3 regions of the Rhizobium sp. KDH_Rht_773_N genome follow, and region 1 is predicted to be linked to each of the others. Evidence: predicted binding sites of a transcription regulator. Region 1 holds the regulator's gene; each other region holds the start of a gene.
The links. Region 1 encodes HrcA, which represses chaperone genes, less so after heat shock. Its sites were predicted from a motif close to GTTAGCACTCNCNNNNNGNGAGTGCTAAC; they were not measured.
Positions count from the first base shown of each region.

Region 2: a site for HrcA is predicted at 2,100-2,128, ahead of groES (co-chaperone GroES). Genes of this name have one in related genera too.
Region 3: a site for HrcA is predicted at 2,001-2,029, ahead of groES (co-chaperone GroES). Genes of this name have one in related genera too.

Region 1 covers NZ_CM129525.1:1,451,931-1,456,210, reverse strand. The annotation lists gene rdgB (RdgB/HAM1 family non-canonical purine NTP pyrophosphatase) at 1-560, opposite strand, end outside; gene ACU8HS_RS07430 (VOC family protein) at 570-986, opposite strand; gene rph (ribonuclease PH) at 1,061-1,777, opposite strand; gene hrcA (heat-inducible transcriptional repressor HrcA) at 1,956-3,044, shown strand; gene grpE (nucleotide exchange factor GrpE) at 3,156-3,791, shown strand; gene ACU8HS_RS07410 (nucleoside hydrolase) at 3,866-4,280, opposite strand, start outside.
Region 2 covers NZ_JBRFNB010000002.1:676,637-680,916, forward strand. The annotation lists gene ACU8HS_RS25090 (RHE_PE00001 family protein) at 126-1,256, shown strand; partial or broken gene ACU8HS_RS25095 (IS6 family transposase) at 1,356-1,589, shown strand; gene ACU8HS_RS25100 (usg protein) at 1,725-1,997, opposite strand; gene groES (co-chaperone GroES) at 2,278-2,592, shown strand; gene groL (chaperonin GroEL) at 2,652-4,280, shown strand.
Region 3 covers NZ_CM129525.1:991,115-995,394, reverse strand. The annotation lists gene groL (chaperonin GroEL) at 1-1,591, opposite strand, end outside; gene groES (co-chaperone GroES) at 1,648-1,944, opposite strand; gene ACU8HS_RS05105 (TIGR01459 family HAD-type hydrolase) at 2,254-3,102, shown strand; gene ACU8HS_RS05100 (bifunctional riboflavin kinase/FAD synthetase) at 3,117-4,121, shown strand; gene ACU8HS_RS05095 (MFS transporter) at 4,139-4,280, opposite strand, start outside.

The DNA.
Region 1 (4,280 bases):
TGCTTTTCTTCAGCGCTCATCTCGCCGAAAGTCACGTCATAACCTTCCGGCTGGAAGACCGGATCGTAACCGAAACCCTGCGTCCCGCGGGGCGGCCAGACGACCGCACCTTCCACTTCGCCGCGGAAAAGCTCGGTATGGCCATCCGGCCAGGCAAGGCAGAGCACGCTGACGAACCTGGCGGTGCGCTGCTGGGGCTTCGCCGCGCCGGCCTTCTCCAGCGCCTTCTCGACCTTTTCCATCGCCATGTTGAAATCGCGCGTGCCGTTGCCGGTTTCCGCCCAGTCGGCCGTGTAGACGCCCGGATCGCCTCCGAGGGCGTCGACGACAAGGCCGGAATCGTCGGAAAGCGCCGGCAGGCCGGAGGCCTTGGCTGAGGCGAGCGCCTTGATCGTGGCATTTTCCTCGAAGGTCGTTCCGGTTTCCTTGGGCTCGATGAAGTTGAGTTCGGCGGCCGATTTTGCCGTAAAGCCGAGCGGCCCGATCAGATCCTGGATTTCGCGGATCTTGCCCTGATTGTGACTGGCGACGACGATGGTTTTGGTTTCGAGCTTACGCATAAAATATCCTTACTTCATGCCCCAGATTCTGGCTTCCGCGCATTCCAGGCTGTTGCCGTCGGGATCGCGGAAATAAATCGATCGGCCGCCCTGCGGCCAGTGAACCTCGGATTCGACGGCGATACCGGCAGCTTTCAGCTTTTGCGCCATCGCATCGAGATTGTCACCCGAAACCCTGAAGCAGGCATGGCCCTTTCCGGTCGTGCCGTGCGGCGGAACCTGCAGGCTATCAGGCGCCGGCGGCTTCACCGTTTCCTGCGGGTTGAAGATCAGGAGCACGCCCGGTCCGCAGCGGAAGAACACATGGCGGTTGCCCGAGCGCGCGATCTTCTCAAGGCCGAGCACAGCCCCATAGAAGGTTTCGGCCGCGTCGAGATCGGTTGCGTAGAGCGCCGTTTCGAGAATGCCTTCGATGGGTTGCGCCATTGCCCGCCCCTTGTCCGGCCTCGCCCCCGGAAGCAGGGACAAGGAAATTCACTGGCCAAGCCCGAATGGAAGTCTCAGGCGATCGCCTGCTTCTGCAGGTCCACCAGTTCGCCAATGCCTGCCTTGGCAAGACCCATCAGCGAGGAGAATTCCTCCTCGGTGAAAGGCGCGCCTTCCGCAGTGCCCTGGATTTCCACGATGCCGCCGGCGCCCGTCATGACGAAGTTGGCATCGGTCTCGGCCGAGGAATCCTCCAGATAGTCGAGATCGATGACCGGCTGATTGGCGAAGATGCCGCAGGAGATCGCCGCGACATGATCCTTGAGCACGCGGTCGGCCTTGATCATGTTGCGCGTTTCCATCCAGCGCAGGCAGTCGTAAAGCGCAATCCAGCCGCCGGTGATCGAGGCCGTGCGCGTGCCGCCATCGGCCTGGATGACATCGCAGTCGAGCGTAATCTGGCGTTCGCCGAGCGCGGCAAGATCGACCACGGCGCGCAGCGAGCGGCCGATGAGGCGCTGGATTTCCTGCGTGCGGCCGCCCTGCTTGCCGGCAGCCGCCTCGCGCTTCATGCGCTCGCCCGTGGCGCGCGGCAGCATGCCGTATTCGGCCGTGACCCAGCCTTTGCCGGTGTTGCGCAGCCATGGCGGGGTCTTGTCTTCAAGGCTTGCCGTGCAGAGCACGTGCGTGTCGCCGAATTTCACCAGGCAGGAGCCTTCCGCATGCTTGGAGAAATTGCGCTCGAAGGAGACCTTGCGCATCTGGTCGGTTTTTCTGCCTGAGGGCCGCATTCTCTTCTCCTGAAACATGATGCCGAAAAGCGTGAGCGGTTTCCGGCCAATATCATGCATGTATTGTATCGTCGCCCGCTTCTACGATTGGCTGCGTGCATTTGCAAATTCCCTTTTGCCACGGGGGGCAGATTGGCTATATTTCCGGTATATCATTCAGTGCGGGTGCAAAAAGTTCATGAGCTACAGGTCGACATCAATCTCGGATGCTGTAGCTGCGCTGGATGAACGGTCGAAGGAAATCTTCCGGCGCATCGTCGAAGGCTATCTGGAGCATGGCGAACCCCTCGGCTCCCGCAATCTGTCACGCCTGCTTCCCATGTCCCTTTCGCCCGCCTCCGTTCGCAACGTCATGAGCGATCTGGAAGAGCTCGGCCTCATCTATTCTCCGCATGTCAGCGCCGGCCGCCTGCCGACCCAGATCGGGCTGCGCTTCTTCGTCGATGCCTTCATGCAGGTCGGCGACCTCTCGGCGGAGGAACGCGCCAGCATCGATCGCCAGGTGCGGGCCGGAAGCCGCGACAATCCGGTGGAATCGATGATGAACGAGGCAAGCCGCATGCTCTCGGGCATTTCCCGCGGTGCCGGCCTCGTCATCACCTCCAAGAGCGACCCGGTTCTCAAACATGTCGAGTTCATCCGGCTGGAACCGACGAAGGCGCTGGCCGTCCTTGTCGGCGATCACGATCAGGTGGAAAACCGCATCATCGAACTGCCCGCAGGCGTCAGCTCTTCGCAGCTCACCGAGGCCGCCAATTTCCTCAATGCGCATATGGCCGGCCAGACGCTGCCGGAATTCCGCCTGCAATTGAGCCGGCTGAAGGATGAAGTTCGCCACGAGCTCGATGCGCTCTCGCGCGACCTCGTGGAGCGTGGCGTTGCCGTATGGGCCGGCAGCCCGGACGAGACCAAGCCGGCACAGCTCATCATCCGCGGCCGCGCAAACCTGCTGGAGGGCGTGGGCGGCGCCGAAGATCTCGACCGGCTGCGCCTGCTGTTCGACGACCTCGAGAAGAAGGACAGCCTGATCGAGCTCCTGAACCTGGCTGAAAGCGGACCGGGCGTGCGCATCTTCATCGGCTCGGAAAACAAGCTGTTCTCGCTGTCGGGCTCTTCGTTGATCGTCGCGCCCTATCGCGATGAGGATGACCGTATCGTTGGCGCGGTCGGCGTCATAGGCCCGACCCGGCTCAATTATTCCCGGATCGTCCCGATGGTGGATTATACCGCCCAGCTCGTTTCGCGCCTTTCGCGCAGTAGCCTCTGAAATACTTCGCAAAACCGCTCGAATTTTCGCTTCTTCGTCACGCAGACTTGATTTTTTCCGGCCAAACATCGATATCGGGCGCATCTGAGAAGACACCAACCGGAGACCGTCATGACCGATGAAACGACGCAGAACGGACCTGACGCAACTGTGGCGCAAGCCGCAGCCGACGCTGCCGCAAACGTCGAAAATGAAGCCGTGAAGGAAGCTGCTGCAAGCGAGCCCGATCCGCTTGAGCTTCTGAAGGCCGAAAATGCAGAGCTGCGCGACCGCTACTTGCGCCTCGCCGCCGAAATGGACAACCTGCGCCGCCGCACCGAGCGTGAGGTCAAGGACGCCAAGTCCTATTCCGTCGCCGGCTTCGCCCGCGACATGCTGGCCGTCTCGGACAACCTGCGCCGCGCGATCGATGCTATTCCGCCCGAAGCCAAGGCTGCGGCCGATGCCGGCCTGACGACGCTGATCGAAGGTGTCGAGATGACCGAGCGCTCCATGCTGTCGGCTCTCGAGCGCCACGGCGTTCGCAAGCTGGAGCCGGTCGGTCAGAAATTCGATCCGAACTTCCATCAGGCGATGTTCGAGGTGCCCAATACCGAAGTGCCGAACAACACGGTCGTCCAGGTCGTGCAGGCCGGTTTCACCATCGGCGAGCGCGTGCTGCGCCCGGCCATGGTCGGCGTCGCCAAGGGCGGCCCGAAACTCGTCGAGGCCGAGGCCAATTCGGTGCTGGACGAGAAGGACGCCTGAGACGGCACGGACCACAACAGTTGAAAAAGGCCGCGGGAGCGGCCGTTTTCATGCGGTCTGCATGGTCCGGCGGATCATATCCGCGCGAAGCGCTCGATCAGCAGGTCGAAGAAGCCGTCCGCATCGACATGGCGCATCACCTTCGCATTGCGCTTGCGGTCGGTCACATGCCACCAGTCGACCACCGTCATGCCGACGGTGAGTTCGGATTTCACCTCGATCTCCACGTTGCAGTCCCGCCCCTTGAAGAGTTCGGGTTTCAACAGGTAGGCGACCGTCGTCGGGTCGTGCAGCGGACCGCCGTCCGAGCCGTATTTTTCGATGTCGAAGCGCTCGAAGAATTCCAGCATCTCCACCATCGCCTTGGCCGGCGCGGTGCCGAGATCGGCCATGCGCTTCACGCGGTCTTTCCGGGTCAGGAGCTGGTGCGTCACGTCGAGCGGCATCATGACAACGGGGACGCCCGAGCGGAACACGATATCGGCGGCT
Region 2 (4,280 bases), on a different replicon from region 1:
TGAAAACCGGGTGATAACCTCGATCTCGCCGGCCGCGACGTTGTTTGCATGTTTTCGCCATGCGATAACTGACGGAAGCAAATACGGCTTTCCCTTCCCTTTGTGAGAATCCGTTAAACCTAACAATGCGCTACGATATAGATGCCGCAACGCTCCAGACGCTGCTTCCGGCCATTGCCGGGGCCGAGGACGCGTTGGCGCGGCTCGACGAGCGGACGGCACGGTCGCCGGTGGGGCAGGGCTTTGCCGCGCGCGGCCATTTCTTCGATGCGGCCGGTGCGCTGTGGGTGGCGGGCGAACTCGTGCATGTCGAAGACCTGGTCCTTCACGATGCGCATATGGACAGCCGCGCGCCGAGCCACGAGCTGACCATCGCCCATTCCGTCCTGCGCACGCGGCGGCGGATCGAGACGGCCGATCCGGCCTGGGCGCTCAGCCCGGCGGGCCTTGGCGTTCTGACCGCCAGCATGCTGGAAGGGGAGGAGAGGGCGCCCGAAGCACCCGAGGCCGCGCCTGTCGGGCATGAGCCTGACGAAGAGGACGACGGGGCGCCGCTTGCCGCCGAAATCGCCGAACTCGACGCCCTGCTCGCCCGTTCGCAGAGACTTCTCGACCGGCATGCCGGAAAACCTGTGGCGGAAGAGCTGGCAGAGGCTGCGTCGACGCAACGCAACGACGATCCGCTTGGCCTGTTCGGCGACGACGAATGGAACGAGGAAGAGCGGCTTCAGCAATGGCGCGGGCTGATACCGCTCGTCGAGGAGCTGCCGCACAGCCTGGCGGCCGCCGTTCTCTTCGACGCCTGGGAGCGGATCGAACCTCTGCGCCGGCAGCATTGGCTGGGCGGACTGCTGATTGCAAGCAGCCTGCGGGCGCGCGGCAAGGTCGCCTCGCATCTCTTTTCTTTTCACACCGGGCTGAAGCAGATCCGCCACGAACGCCGCCGCTCGCGTGATCGCGTCACACGCCTGCAGGCCTTTCTCGATGCGATGCGGGAAAGCGCCACTGTCGGTCTGAAGGAGATCGATCGTCTGTCGCTCGCCCGCACGCAGATGGAGTTGCGCTTCCGCGGTCGCCGTTCGAACAGCAGCCTGCCGCAGCTTGCCGATTTCATCCTGTCGCGGCCGATGGTGTCGGCCGCCATGGTTGCGCGCGAGCTTGGCGTGACCCAGCGCGGCGCTCTGAACCTCATCAACGAGATCGGCATCCGCGAAATCACCGGCCGTGGCCGCTACCGGGCCTGGGGCATTCTCTGAAGCCGCTACCGGATACGTCTTTTCGACCGCCGCAAGGGTGTATCCGCAAAGACTTTGAGTGGCATCGTAAACTTAACGAAGTCGCGATCAAGATGTGGGATCTGGCGGCATGACCGCTTTGCCCGTGATCCGCTTTATCGCCGCCATCGCTTTCCAACCGAAATCATCGCCCACGCGGTGTGGCTCTATTTCCGCTTCCCACTGAGCTTGCGAATGGTCGAGGCCATCCTGGCCGCACGCGGTATCATCGTCTCGCATCAGACGGTCCGGCTGTGGGCTGAGAAGTTTGGCGGTGCCTTCGCCAACGACATCCGCAGACGCACGGCCGGCCGGCTCGGCGAGCGAATTGCGCGCCGCGGCAATGGACCAATGGGCCAAGATCGCCCGGATATGACCTCTTGCTGAAACTCGGCATCTCCGCTTGTTTCGTGACCGTTAAGTTTACGATGCCAATCCGGTCTCAAGACTTCAGTGAAGCCTCAATTCACCTTCGACACGGCGCCATTCGTTGGGTCCAATCAGGCGCTGATGGGTGTAGCGCACGGAATGCAGCGGCCCATCGAGGTTCGCCTGCCAGAAGTCCAGGAACTTGTGCATTTCGGGAAAGTCGGGAGCGAGATCGTAGTCCTGCCAGACATAGGTCTGCAGCACGGATTCAAAATCAGGAATGCGGTAGAGGATATGCGCGGTTGTCAGTCCATAGCCATTAAGCTGACGCTCCAGATCCGATGAGAATTGCATGCTTCGTCTCCGTTTCATGACAATCCAAAGGTGGCGCAAAATTTTGCGGCCATCAACGAATTTCCGAACGCGACAGCTCAGTTTGTTGTTCCTTTACAGCATGTTAGCAGCCGCTGACGGTAATTGCTAATTTTTCGTTCTGACCTCTTGAAATCGAAAATCCGCAAAACCAGATCATTTCGCGCAAAACGCTCGAACGAGGTTTTGCACCCGCCCGGACTGGTCATCCGGTCCGGCCCAGGGGGAACAACGTCATCTTTTTTGCTCAACGGAGGAAAACATGTCGTTCCGACCGCTTCATGATCGCATTCTCGTTCGCCGGGTCGAATCCGAAGAAAAGACCAAAGGCGGCATCATCATTCCCGACACCGCCAAGGAAAAACCGCAGGAGGGCGAAGTCATCGCCGTCGGCCCCGGCGCGCGCAACGAGGCCGGCCAGATCCAGGCGCTCGACGTTAAGGCCGGCGACCGCATCCTGTTCGGCAAGTGGTCCGGCACCGAGATCAAGATCAACGGCGAAGACCTGCTGATCATGAAGGAAAGCGATGTCCTGGGCATCATCGAAGCTCAGGCCGAGCAGAGACAAGCGGCCTGAGGCGATACCCGTCAATCCAACCCATCAGTCAGATAGCTGCCTATTGAGGAGTTAAAGAAGTGGCTGCGAAAGAAGTCAAGTTTCACACCGATGCCCGTGAACGCATGCTGCGTGGCGTCGACGTGCTCGCCAATGCGGTCAAGGTCACCCTCGGACCGAAGGGTCGTAACGTCGTGATCGACAAGTCCTTCGGCGCCCCGCGCGTTACCAAGGACGGCGTTTCCGTCGCCAAGGAAATCGAACTCGAAGACAAGTTCGAGAACATGGGCGCCCAGATGCTGCGCGAAGTGGCATCGAAGACCAACGATCTCGCCGGCGACGGCACCACCACCGCGACCGTTCTCGCTCAGGCAATCGTCAAGGAAGGCGCCAAGGCCGTCGCCTCCGGCATGAACCCGATGGACCTGAAGCGTGGTATAGACCTTGCTGTCGACGCTGTCGTCAAGGAGCTGAAGACCAACGCCCGCAAGATCACCAGCAACTCCGAAATCGCCCAGGTCGGCACTATCTCCGCCAATGGCGATTCCGAGATCGGCCGCTATCTCGCTGAGGCGATGGAGAAGGTCGGCAACGAAGGTGTCATTACGGTCGAGGAAGCCAAGACCGCCGAGACCGAACTCGAAGTCGTCGAAGGCATGCAGTTCGACCGCGGCTACCTCAGCCCCTACTTCGTCACCAACCAGGACAAGATGCGGGTCGAACTGGAAGATCCCTATATCCTGATCCACGAGAAGAAGCTTTCGAACCTGCAGGCGATGCTGCCGGTACTCGAAGTCGTCGTCCAGTCCGGCAAGCCGCTGCTGATCATCGCTGAAGACGTCGAAGGTGAGGCGCTCGCCACGCTCGTCGTCAACAAGCTGCGCGGTGGGCTGAAGATCGCTGCCGTCAAGGCACCGGGCTTCGGCGATCGCCGCAAGGCCATGCTCGAAGACATCGCCATCCTGACGGGCGGCACCGTCATCTCCGAGGACCTCGGCATCAAGCTCGAGAATGTAACCCTCAACATGCTCGGCCGCGCCAAGAAGGTGGCGATCGAGAAGGAGAATACCACCATCATCGATGGCGTTGGCTCCAAGACCGAGATCGACGGTCGCGTTGCCCAGATCCGCGCCCAGATTGAGGAAACCACTTCCGATTACGACCGCGAAAAGCTGCAGGAACGTCTTGCCAAGCTCGCCGGCGGTGTTGCCGTGATCCGCGTCGGCGGCTCGACGGAAGTCGAAGTAAAGGAGAAGAAGGACCGCGTCGACGATGCGCTGCACGCTACTCGCGCAGCTGTCGAAGAAGGCATCCTGCCTGGCGGTGGCGTTGCCCTGCTGCGCGCCGTCAAGGCGCTCGATAATCTCGACGCTGCCAACCAGGACCAGAAGGTCGGCATCGAGATCGTTCGCCGGGCGATCGAAGCGCCCGTTCGCCAGATTGCCGAGAATGCCGGCGCCGAAGGTTCCATCATCGTCGGCAAGCTGCGCGAGAAGGCCGACTTCTCCTACGGCTGGAACGCCCAGACCGGCGAATATGGCGACCTCTATGCCCAGGGTGTCATCGATCCCGCCAAGGTCGTGCGTACCGCACTCCAGGATGCCGCCTCTGTTGCCGGTCTGCTGGTAACCACCGAGGCGATGATCGCCGAGAAGCCTAAGAAAGAAGCTGCACCGGCGATCCCCGCCGGCGCCGGCATGGACTTCTAA
Region 3 (4,280 bases), 460 kb from region 1:
CCGGAGCGTCCTTCTTCGGCAGCTCGGCGATCATGGCTTCCGTGGTGATCAGCAGCGAAGCAACCGAAGCTGCGTTCTGCAGAGCCGTGCGGACAACCTTGACCGGGTCGACGATGCCGAGCTGGATCAGGTCGCCATATTCGCCGGTCTGGGCGTTGTAGCCGTAGTTGTCTTCGTTCTTGTCGAGGATCTTGCCGACAACGATCGAAGCTTCGTCGCCCGCGTTTTCAGCGATCTGGCGAACCAGAGCCTGGAGGGCGCGGCGAACGATGTTGATGCCGGCTTCCTGGTCCTCGTTGGCGCCCTTGGCCTTGATCTTGGTGGAAGAACGCAGCAGAGCGACGCCGCCGCCCGGTACGATACCTTCCTGAACAGCAGCGCGCGTCGCGTTGAGGGCGTCGTCGATGCGGTCCTTCTTTTCCTTCACTTCGACTTCCGTCGAACCGCCGACGCGGATAACGGCAACACCGCCGGCGAGCTTGGCAAGACGTTCCTGCAGCTTTTCGCGGTCGTAGTCGGAGGTGGTTTCTTCGATCTGGGCCTTGATCTGGGCAACACGGCCTTCGATGTCGGCCTTGGAGCCGGCGCCGTCGACGATCGTGGTGTTTTCCTTGGAGATCGAGACCTTCTTGGTACGGCCGAGCATGTCGAGCGTGACCGACTCGAGCTTGATGCCGAGGTCTTCGGAGATGACGGTGCCGCCCGTCAGGATGGCGATGTCTTCGAGCATGGCCTTGCGGCGGTCGCCGAAGCCCGGAGCCTTGACAGCAGCGATCTTCAGGCCGCCGCGCAGCTTGTTGACGACGAGCGTAGCAAGAGCTTCGCCTTCGACGTCTTCAGCGATGATGAGGAGCGGCTTGCCGGTCTGAACGACAGCTTCCAGAACCGGGAGCATGGACTGCAGGTTCGAGAGCTTCTTTTCGTGCAGGAGGATGAAGGCGTCTTCGAGGTCAGCAACCATCTTTTCCGGGTTGGTGACGAAGTAGGGGCTGAGATAGCCGCGGTCGAACTGCATGCCTTCGACGACTTCGAGTTCGGTTTCGGCGGTCTTGGCTTCTTCGACGGTGATAACGCCTTCGTTGCCGACCTTCTGCATTGCTTCGGCAATGTCGAGACCGATCTGCTTTTCGCCGTTTGCGGAGATCGTGCCGACCTGGGCAACTTCTTCCGACGTGTTGATCTTCTTGGCCTTGGCCTGGAGATCCTTGACGACTTCAGCAACAGCGAGGTCGATACCGCGCTTGAGGTCCATCGGGTTCATGCCGGCGGCAACTGCCTTTGCGCCTTCGCGAACGATGGCCTGTGCGAGAACCGTTGCAGTCGTGGTGCCGTCGCCGGCGACGTCGTTGGTCTTCGAAGCAACTTCGCGGACCATCTGAGCGCCCATGTTTTCGAACTTGTCTTCAAGTTCGATTTCCTTGGCGACCGAAACACCGTCCTTGGTGATGCGCGGAGCGCCGAAGGACTTGTCGATAACGACGTTGCGGCCCTTCGGACCGAGGGTTACCTTCACTGCGTCAGCGAGGATATCGACGCCGCGCAGCATCTTTTCGCGCGCGCCGCGGCCGAATTTTACTTCTTTAGCTGCCATTTTGAGAACTCCAAAAAAGGGGTGTCAGCGATATCGGATGAAAGACAACCGGCCGATCAGCCGATGATGCCCATGATGTCGGCTTCCTTCATGATCAGAAGGTCTTCGCCGTTGATCTTGACTTCCGTGCCCGACCACTTGCCGAACAGAACGCGGTCGCCGGCCTTGACATCAAGCGGAACGACCTTGCCGGACTCGTCGCGAGCGCCGGTGCCGACAGCGACGATTTCGCCTTCCTGCGGCTTTTCCTTAGCGGTATCCGGGATGATGATGCCGCCCTTGGTCTTCTCTTCGGATTCAACGCGACGGACGACGACGCGATCGTGAAGCGGACGGAAATTGGTGCTTGCCATTGTCTAATCCCTCGATCAAATGACATTCGCGGACCGGGGTGGCCCACATGGAGAATGTTAGCACTCAACTCCCGTGAGTGCTAGCGCCGTGCATTTAGGGATGGCTCCGGAAGGAGTCAAGAAGAGCCTTCACGGATTTTTGTGCCGGAATTGTGAAGAGGGCGGGATTTGTCCCGCGCCGCTTGCCGAACGTTGCGCACGTTCGGCTTTCCAGACTCTGACCTTCTTCCTCCGGGTGAGAAAATGCCTTGCCATTGAAGCCCGCCTTTGCAATGTCACCGATGGCTGAAAGCGAAGCAGGAAAGCGGAATGGCAAAGCGGATTGCGAACTTCTCCGAGATCACCGATCGATATGACGTGGTGCTCTGTGATGTCTGGGGTGTCGTCCATAACGGCGTCGATCCGTTTCCAAAAGCCGGCGAGGCGCTTGAGGCTGCCCGCGCCGCCGGCCTGACCGTCGTTCTCATCACCAATTCGCCGCGTGTCTCCTGGCAGGTCGTCGAGCAGCTGCGCCAGATCGGCGTGCCCGACGGCGCCTATGACCGCATCGTCACCTCTGGCGACGTCACCCGGGCGCTGATCGCCGAAGGTCCGCGCGAAGTCTTCCTGCTTGGCCCCGAGCGCGACAATCCGATCCTCGAAGGTCTCGATGTCGAACGCGCGCCCGCGGGCGAGGCCACCTCCATCGTCTGCACCGGCTTCTTCGACGACGAGACGCAGACGCCGGAGGACTACACCGACATGCTCGTGGATTTCAAAGCCCGCAACGTGCCGATGATCTGCGCCAATCCCGATCTCGTGGTCGAGCGCGGCCACCGCATCATTCCCTGCGCCGGCGCCATGGCCGCCTATTACGAGCAGCTCGGCGGTTCCACCCGCATTGCCGGCAAGCCGCACCGGCCGATCTATGAGGCGACCCTTGCCGCTGCCCGCGAAGTGCGCGGCGATTTCCCGATCGACCGCGTTCTGGCGATCGGCGACGGCATGCCGACGGATGTGCGCGGCGCCTTGAATTATGGCCTCGACCTTCTCTACATCAGCGGCGGTATCCACGCGAAGGAATATACGCTTGATGGCGAGACCGACGAGGCGATCCTGCATGCCTATCTCGAACGGGAAAAAGCCACGCCCAAGTGGTGGATGCCGCGCCTCGCATAAGAGAAACGAAGCCGATGACCGTGTTCCACCGCAATGAAACCCGAGATCCGCTGCCCGAGCATCTGAAAGGCGGCGTCATCGCCATCGGCAATTTCGACGGCGTCCATCGCGGCCACCAGTCGGTGCTGAACCGGGCGCTTGAAATCGCAAGGGAGCGGGGCGTGCCCGCCCTGGTGCTGACTTTCGAGCCGCATCCGCGCACGGTCTTCAAACCGGATGCGCCCGTCTTCCGCCTGACGCCGGCGCCCTTCAAGGCGCGCATCCTGGAAGAGCTCGGCTTCAACGCCGTCATCGAATATCCTTTCGACCATGAATTCTCGCAGCGTTCGGCGGAAGATTTCATCCATTCCATCCTGAAGGACTGGCTCGGCGCATCGCAAGTCGTAACCGGTTTCGATTTCCATTTCGGCCGCGGCCGCGAGGGTGGGCCTGCCTTTCTGATGGATGCCGGCAACCGCTATGGTTTCGGCGTCACCTTGATCGATGCCTTCCGCGACGAAAATACCGACGTCGTTTCCTCCAGCCATATCCGCGCGCTCCTGAAGGAGGGCGATGTTTCGGCCGTTGCGGCCATGCTCGGCTATCATTATACGGTTGAGGCGCAGGTCATCGACGGCGAAAAGCTCGGCCGTCAGCTGGGCTTCCCGACCGCCAACATGCAGCTGCCGCCGGAGGCCGAACTGGCGGCCGGCATCTATGCCGTCCGCTTCCGTCTGGAAAACGGCAAGCTTTACGATGCGGTGGCAAGCTACGGCCGCCGCCCGACGGTGACGGAAAACGGCGCGCCGCTGCTCGAAACCTATCTCTTCGATTTCAGCGGCGATCTCTATGGCCAGATCTGCTCGGTCTCTTTCTTCGGCTATCTGCGCCCCGAGCTGAAATTCGACGGGCTCGACCCGCTCGTCGCGCAGATCAGGCGCGACGAGGAAGAGGCCAGAGCGCTTCTCTCAGGTGTCAGGCCGCTCGGCGAACTCGACAGGAAGCTCTGTTTCGAAAGCAATTCCGGCAAAACTGCGTAGCGGTTTATTGAAAATGCTTACGCGGTACCAAGCGCCGGCTGCGCCTTCTGCCGCGGCAGCGGCGGGAAGGCGAGCGCGATCGCTGCAGCACCGAGCCCGACCAGCGCCGACCCGATGAACAGCCACGAATAATTGGCATAGCTATCGTAGATCCAGCCG